DNA from 2 places in the Paenibacillus sp. 05T425 genome. Region 2 is predicted to be linked to the other one. Evidence: riboswitches for the same ligand, from Rfam matches in the RefSeq annotation. Region 2 holds a riboswitch; the other holds the start of a gene.
What was found. A riboswitch is a leader RNA that binds a small molecule or an ion and turns the genes downstream of it on or off. The one in region 2 is predicted to bind cyclic di-AMP.
Positions count from the first base shown of each region.

Region 1 (3,942 bases), on a different contig from region 2:
TCCGTCCGAGAAACTCCGGCGTCCGTCCAACCATAAGCCCGCATATAAACACGGCCAAGATAGCGTACATAAGCATATTAATTAGCCCTACGCCCTTGCCCCCGAATACGACGTTAAGCATCATTTCGGCCAGCGGCACCAGTCCGCCAAGCGGCGTAAGCGTATCGTGCATATTGTTGACCGTTCCTGTCGTCGCAGCCGCCGTCACCGTCGTGAAGAGAGCGGATTGCGCGATGCCGAATCGAACCTCTTTGCCCTCCATGCTTCCCTGCGAGGCGTCGATGCCAAGCGCGGTCATTGCCGGGTTGCCCATCTTCTCGGCGCCATAAGCAACGCCAAGGAATACGAGGAACAAAGTCATCATGGCCGAAAAAATGATCCAGCCCTGCTTTTTATTTTTGGCGAATAAACCGAATGTGTAAGGCAGTGCTGCTGGAAGAACCCACATGCACAAAATTTCGATGACATTCGTTAACGGATTCGGATTCTCGAACGGGTGAGCCGAGTTGACGCCGAAGAAGCCGCCGCCGTTCGTACCGAGATGCTTGATCGATTCCAGCGAAGCGACCGGTCCGATCGCAATTTGCTGCACCGCGCCCTCGAATGTCTTGATCGCGATCGTCGGATCGAGTGTCTGCGGTACTTGCAGCGCAACGAGAACGAGCGTAACGATAAAGGCCAACGGAAGGAAAATTCTCGTATGGGCTTTAACAAAGTCTTCGAAAAAGTTGCCGATCGTTTTTCCTTTGCTCGTAATGCCCCTTACGAACGCGATTGCGACTGAAAACCCGGTTGCAGCGGATGTGAACATCATCATCATGATGACCGCCATTTGCGAAAAATAAGACAAAGCGCTCTCGCCGCTGTAATGCTGCAGGTTCGTATTGGTCATGAAACTGATAATCGTATTAAACGTTAGCGTAGGCTCCATGCTCGCCATGCCGTTCGGATTAAGCGGCAGCGCATGCTGCAGCCGTAGAATCAGATAGCTGAAAGCTACCAAAATAATGTTCGTGGCGATGAAACTGAGCGCATACGTTTTCCAGCTCATGCCCGCTCGATTCTTAAGTCCAATCAACCTGTAAATGAACCGTTCCGATCCTCCATATACTTTATCGAGCCGGTTGGACTCGTTCGAGAATACGTGATACACATACGTTCCGAGCGGCTTCACAAGCAGCAGAAGAACGGCAATGACAATTAATAGCTGCAAAATATCCATCGTTGTTCCTCCTGGTTAAAATTTTTCCGGGTGAATTAAAGCATATAATAGGTAACCGAATACGAGCACCGCAAGCGCTGCTACGATAATCATTCGCCATCGCCCCCCGTTTGCTTAACAGCTCTGTCGCACCAAGCAAGAAAACCATAAAACAATCCGAAGCAAACGATTAAAGTACCAATCATGTACAGATCCATCAAGGCAGTTCCCTCCTGCTATAGACATTTACAAAAAGTTATTTTTTCAATAGAAACCCAATTTCGCCGGTTTGCGAATGTACGATGTGATCTGCGCCAAGACCTTTATATATGACTCTTGGATTCCAATGCGTAGTAATGACGTAGATCGATCTAGACGTCCAATCCCTGCAGCATTGTATGAACCTGCAGCTAAGAGCTAAGCTGCTCTCAAAGATGAATACATCTCCAATGACCTTTTCCGGTATCATCCAACTATTCCTGTCATTAGTATTCACGTATAAAACGTTATTAAGTCCATGCTTACGAAGTTGTCTTTCCTCTAGCTTGCTGTTCGTCAGGACGATGAACGGCAGTCCGCGAAATACCAATGTTTTTATGAATGCTTTGCCAGCTTCATTAAGCCCGGCAACGATAATATGCTCCTCGCCCAACGGCAATCTCCTCCGAATTTCTGTAAAAAGGCAACAAAAAAGAAGCCTGCGGGAAAAGAGGACCTTTCCCCGCGGGCTTCTTCGGAGGCATGGCTAAGGAAGCCATGCCGAATCGGCACTGCGATGGTTGCCTCTCTCGATTACGCTTACGAGGTTAGCTGTCGGATTCGGGCGTGAGAGTCGCCCTACGCAAGGCAGTTAAGCCTTGCGATTCACCCCATGAGCACCTATGCGGCCGACTCCATCGCGGCGCATCGCTCTTTGGTTCCCCCGTTCCCGCAGACTGCTGCGGAACTCAGCGATAAAATAGCAATTAAAAACGAATCGTTGTATCATTCCTCTCTCCAAACCACGCTTACGAGGTTAGCTGTCGGATTCGGGCGGTGAGAGTCGCCCTACTTCGAAGCGGCATCCATGGTGCTGCCTCTTCGAAGATTCACCCCTGCCGTGCTGTCGTCCGACTCTCACATCGTACAAACGCACCGCTTCACATTTGGTTCCCCCGCTTTCCGCTTGCCTCGCKGAAACTCAGCGATCAGTCCATCGCAACTTCAATTGCGAATCCTGTATCGAATCTTACTCCCAGCCAAATTTTATGTAAAGCAGGTCCAGCGTCCATATTGGATAATATAGGAGCTTATAGAGTGATCGTTAACGTTTTCAAAAAGTTATAGCTCGATATTACTCACTTTTTCGCCAATTATCTCTCGTTTTCTGAAATTACATATATGCCTGAATTTCTTATCCAACACGCGCAAGCATGCTTTTTTTCAAATCATAAATAACAGAAGTAAAAACGAGTATTCCATCGAAAAAGCCTCTTTTCATGGATAAAATGATCGTCGCTCCTCTAATTTGCTCTTAGAGCGTCTTGTGCAACAAAATGAACCTTTTACAAATGCTTCGAATCGGTTTAGGATAGACGTCGAGCCGAAAAAGGCATATCATTATCGCTGAATTTGTCCATAGGATAAAGCGGGGGAACCAACAAGAGCAATCGTTCGATTGTTCGAATGGGGTGAATCCGAGGCACTGCCTCGGTAGGGCAGCTCTCTAGTCCGAATCCGTCAGCTAACCTCGTAAGCGAATAGAGGAGAGAATTTCATATGTTTATACAAGCACAAATCGACGAGCCATTACCTTCTTGCACCAACGACTGCCTGGCGCTAATCATTCGAAGAATCGAGATGTTCGTCATTCCTGATTACGATGGTTATTGCGCCGGCTATCGCGTCTGTCTCCATTTAGCAACGACTAACGGATTAGGCTGGGGTGAGTTGTTCGTGAATGAAGCAGATAAACCGGCAGACTGGATCAGATGGGGCAGCATGCTGCATCGTTATATAGGTGAGATACATGCTAAGGAAATCCCCGCTGACAATCGCATTCACGGTTTGTTCAACGACGCGCTTCTTCACGTTCGGAACGACAAGAGTACGAGAAATCCCGCCATGAGTGGAGATTTACTGCAGTGCTCCGTTTCCTATATCTCACTATTTTAAGGGTAAGTTGTCAGAATATTTAGCGAAAAGCATTTACAAACGGCGCGGATAGATTTATAATATACGGCATACTAACGCTGAATTTTTCGTTTGAAAAAGCGGGGGAACCAACGCGAGCCACTACTTGGATCAATCGATCCGCTCGCAAGGGGTGAATCCAAGGATTTGTAACCTTGGTAGGGCGTCTCTCTGTCCGAATCCGACAGCTAACCTCGTAAGCGAAATAAGGAGAGGTTTATTTATGTTGACGAAATCCGATTGTCATCTTTCTTTTCTGTCCGATCAAGATCTTAGTGACAGTCTCACCATCACACGCATCGAGTTGTTCGTTATTCCTGCCCTCGCCGTCGACTCTTCCGGTTATCGCGTATGTCTTCGAATGCTAAGCAACAAAGGGGTCGGCTGGGGTGAATTTTTTGCGCCTGAGTCCGACAGCCAAATCGATCTGAAGCAATGGAGCGAGCCGCTGCGTCAATTCGTCGGAGCTTTCACGGATTCTGCCTCGTTGTATGACTCTCTACTGCCGGCACATGTGGATGGAAGACTCAATGAATTGTTCTGCACCGCGATCGACGATCTTCTCGCTC
Region 1 is NZ_JBFTLA010000007.1:97,426-101,367, forward strand. It holds gene kdpA (potassium-transporting ATPase subunit KdpA) at 1-1,222, opposite strand, end outside; gene kdpF (K(+)-transporting ATPase subunit F) at 1,238-1,315, opposite strand; gene AC1DF0_RS17695 (hypothetical protein) at 1,458-1,853, opposite strand; cyclic di-AMP (ydaO/yuaA leader) riboswitch at 1,982-2,164, opposite strand; cyclic di-AMP (ydaO/yuaA leader) riboswitch at 2,191-2,397, opposite strand; cyclic di-AMP (ydaO/yuaA leader) riboswitch at 2,795-2,954, shown strand; gene AC1DF0_RS17700 (hypothetical protein) at 2,960-3,355, shown strand; cyclic di-AMP (ydaO/yuaA leader) riboswitch at 3,421-3,591, shown strand; gene AC1DF0_RS17705 (hypothetical protein) at 3,597-3,942, shown strand, end outside.
Region 1: another riboswitch for cyclic di-AMP. It lies ahead of AC1DF0_RS17695 (hypothetical protein); the one in region 2 lies ahead of AC1DF0_RS30640 (ubiquitin-like domain-containing protein).

Region 2 (3,942 bases):
TGTGGTTAAGGAAAGCGGCATGCATGCGGTGGAGCATTATTTGATGTCGCGTTACCAGATGTATTGGCAGATTTACTTCCATCCGGTTACGAGGAGCTCGGAAATTATTTTGAGGCAAATTTTCCGCCGGGCGAAAGAGCTGTACGAGAAGGGTTATTCCTTCTTATGGATGCCAGAGTCGGTCAAGCGGCTGCTCGATAATACGATGGCCGTCAGCGATTATTTGAAGCTGGATGAAGCGCTTGCGCAGACGGCTTTCATGCAATGGGCCGAAGAGGACGATTCACTGCTGGCCGACCTATGCGACCGCTTCCTGAATCGACGATTATACAAGTACATAACGATCGATGATCCTGAGCCTACTTTATTAGAAGAAATACGTTTGCTGTTCCTCTCAATCGGCATGATTCCGGAGTACCATATGGAGCTGGATTTCCCGTTCGATCTGCCGTATGACGTGTATCGTCCCGACAGACAAGAGGGAGAAAAGAAAGAAAAAGCGCCGATTTTGTTGTTGGATCATCAGGATGAAATAAGTGAAATATCGGCTAAATCCGACATTGTTAGATCGATCACCGGTTTACATCAGGGACAGTATCATTTGTATTTTCCAGAGGAGCCGCTCAGGATGAATATTTCGCAGATTAGTCCTCATTTGAAACAACTATTTCAGCTTAATGAAGGAGTATAACATCAACATGACATATTTATTTGATACGCATACCCATCTAGACTCACATAAGTTCGACGAGGACCGTAAAGAGGTAATTGAGCGAGCGAGAGAAGCGGGCGTTGATCTGCTGCTCAATATCGGCTTCAATCGGGAGACGATCCCGACAACGATTGCGCTTGCGGAAGCTTATGACTTTATCTACGCAGCGGTTGGCTGGCACCCTGTCGACAGCATCGATATGACGCCAGACGACTTGGAATGGATTGAACGTCTATGCGAGCATCCGAAAGTTGTCGCAATAGGCGAGATAGGACTTGATTACCATTGGGACACTTCACCTAAGGATGTGCAGCATCGTGTATTTCGGGAGCAGATTAGGCTGGCGCGAAAGGTGAAGAAGCCGATCGTCATCCACAATAGGGATGCGCATGAGGATATCGTTAAGATCTTGCGCGAGGAGAATGCGGCAGAGGTTGGAGGCGTCATGCACTGCTATTCCGGCAGTTGGGAGACGGCCAAAGCCTGCCTCGATATGAACTTCTATATCTCGTTCGGGGGACCGGTTACATTCCAAAATGCACGCGTGCCAAAAGAGGTGCTGAAGCAAGTTCCATTGGACCGATTATTGATCGAAACGGACGCCCCTTATTTGACCCCTCACCCGTTCCGAGGGAAGCGAAATGAGTCCGCTTACGTCTCTCTTGTCGCCCAGTCTGCTGCCGAGCTATTGGGTAAATCCGTGGAAGAAATAGCCAAAATTACGACCGAAAACGGTAAAAAATGTTTTGGTATTGTTTAAAAACGGTAGGAAACGAGAGATTCAATGACCTTTTAGGCGATAAAACTGGATTTTGTTCAGGAAATCTTTAATCTTTTCCGACTTTAACCAGCTTTTTCGCTTAAATCGTCTTTTATCGCTTCTTTACAACAGACCGCCCGTGAAGGTATGATTCATTTCAGAGTTATTACTTTTTGTATTGGATTTCCAGTTTGCGCTTAATCTCCGGAAGGAGAACGGGGGACCCAAGTGCGGGTATTTGAAGGACCGCGCTTTGATCTTTTCAGGGGTGAATTTCGAAGCCATTGCCATGAGCATTGCGATTTCGAATAGGGCAGCTCTCTTGCCCGAATCCGTCAGCTAACCTCGTAAGCGTTCATAGAGAGCGATCAACCTCGTGCACCCATTTTTATGATATCTCGTGTAGACATCCGAGAAGCCACGATACAGATCCTCTGTCGACGGCTTCTTTTTATTTTCGAATAATCGGGAAATCGTCGTCATAGGGTTAGTCATGGAGGTGAGAGGATCGAGAAAAGAAGTAGAATTACTGGATTGCGTGCTCGCACGCCAATATACTATAGTCGCGTCAGTTGTAATCATGCGTAACACTTGGCGGCGGGGCTATGAAGGAGGACCGATGAAATGGGCACAATCCAGGTAAAGGACACCCATGGGAAACGATCATCCAGCATGTCTTTCGCAATGCGATGGAAGCATGAAAATTTGCGTTTGATACTACTCAGTGCTATTATCTCAATCGCTATGACTTTCATGTTACTGGTGTTGTTGTACGGAACGGCTGTCAAAAGCGTCTCCGTAGTAGTGAATGGACAAGAAACCGTTGTAGAAACAAAGCAATGGGTCCTGCAACGCCTACTGGATGAACAAGCTATTACGATTGGCGAGCATGACAAGGTTTCGGTGCCTCTGAATGCAGCCATTAAAGACGGCGATCGCGTTGAAATTAATCATGCGGTGGCGGTCAATGTAACGGCGGATGGCAAGACATCAACGGTGTACACGACAGAAGGAACTGTGCAAGCGGCGATCGAGCAATTAAATATTTCTGTTCGTAATCATGATAAAGTAGTACCGTCGCTTAACTCATCTGTCGAAGAGGATATGTCGGTAACCGTTGTACGCGTCGATACGAAAGTATCGGAGAGCGAGCGGGCGATGCCATTCTCTATCGTGAAGAAAGAAGATCCGACGCTGGAGGTCGGCAAGGAGAAGCTGATCCAGACCGGTAAGCAAGGCCTTATCGTTGAGCATATTCAGAAGCAGTACGAGGATGGCGTGCTTGTTTCTAAGCAAATGGTCAGCAAAGTAATCGAGACCGCTGCTGTCGATCAAGTCGTGGCAGTCGGTACGAAGAAGCCTGAGCCGAAGGTAACCGTGCTCTCTAACAGTAGTCCTACTGTGGAGACGTTGACGAAGAACGGTGTAACGCTTAAGGCGAAGAGCATCTTGAAGAACGTCACGTTAACTGCGTATTCCGCTGGCGTGGAATCGACGGGCAAGGACGAAAGCCACCCTCAATACGGCATTACGGCGTCCGGAACGAAAGTGACGGAAGGAAGAACGATCGCGGTTGATCCGAAGGTAATCCCGATCGGCTGGTGGGTATTCATTGAAGGCATCGGATTCCGCCGGGCAGAGGATACGGGAAGCGCAATAAAGGGCAATAAGATCGACGTGTATTTCGGCAGTCAGAAGACTGCGGAGAAGTTCGGACGCAAGAAGGGTTACACCGTGTACGTTATTGGACCGAACAAACCGTCATCCACTTAGTGCTTTATCGGCAGCTAACTGTTTATCATCATCTTATCGTAATGTACAATTAAATATGCCATCATAAGAAGAGGCTAAGCCTCTTCTTTTTGTAGTTTTATTGACGCAAATAAGGCAGCAATTGTTGCAGAGTTATTTAAGTAAATGAGGAAGGGAATGATCTTAGTGATTAAGGAGATCATTGTCGTAGAGGGCAAGGATGATACCGTCGCGGTGAAGCGCGCAGTAGAAGCCGATACGATCGAGACGAACGGTTCGGCGATAGGCGATGAGGTGCTGCGCCGCATAGCGCTGGCGAATGAACGCCGCGGCGTAATTATATTCACGGATCCCGATCATGCAGGGGAACGCATCCGTAAGATTGTGGCAAGGCATGCGCCCGGCTGCAAACATGCGTTCCTGCCGCAGGAGAAGGCGCTGTACAAGGGCGATATCGGCATTGAGAACGCAAGCCCCGAAGCTATTCGCCAGGCGCTATCTGAGCTTCGAACGGAGACAACGGATACGGCTGGCGAGGTGACCTGGGAACACTTAATGGAAGCGGGATTGATCGTGCATCCCGATGCGGCTAATCGCAGATTGCTGGTAGGCAAGCTGCTTGGTATTGGCTATGCGAACGGCAAGCAATTTTATAAGCGTTGTACAAGCTTCCGCATCTCGAAGGCAGAGTTCGACGAAGCTATGCGCGAGATGGAAC
Region 2 is NZ_JBFTLA010000025.1:9,892-13,833, forward strand. It holds gene AC1DF0_RS30630 (HD domain-containing protein) at 1-691, shown strand, start outside; gene AC1DF0_RS30635 (TatD family hydrolase) at 699-1,472, shown strand; cyclic di-AMP (ydaO/yuaA leader) riboswitch at 1,657-1,842, shown strand; gene AC1DF0_RS30640 (ubiquitin-like domain-containing protein) at 2,097-3,245, shown strand; gene rnmV (ribonuclease M5) at 3,411-3,942, shown strand, end outside.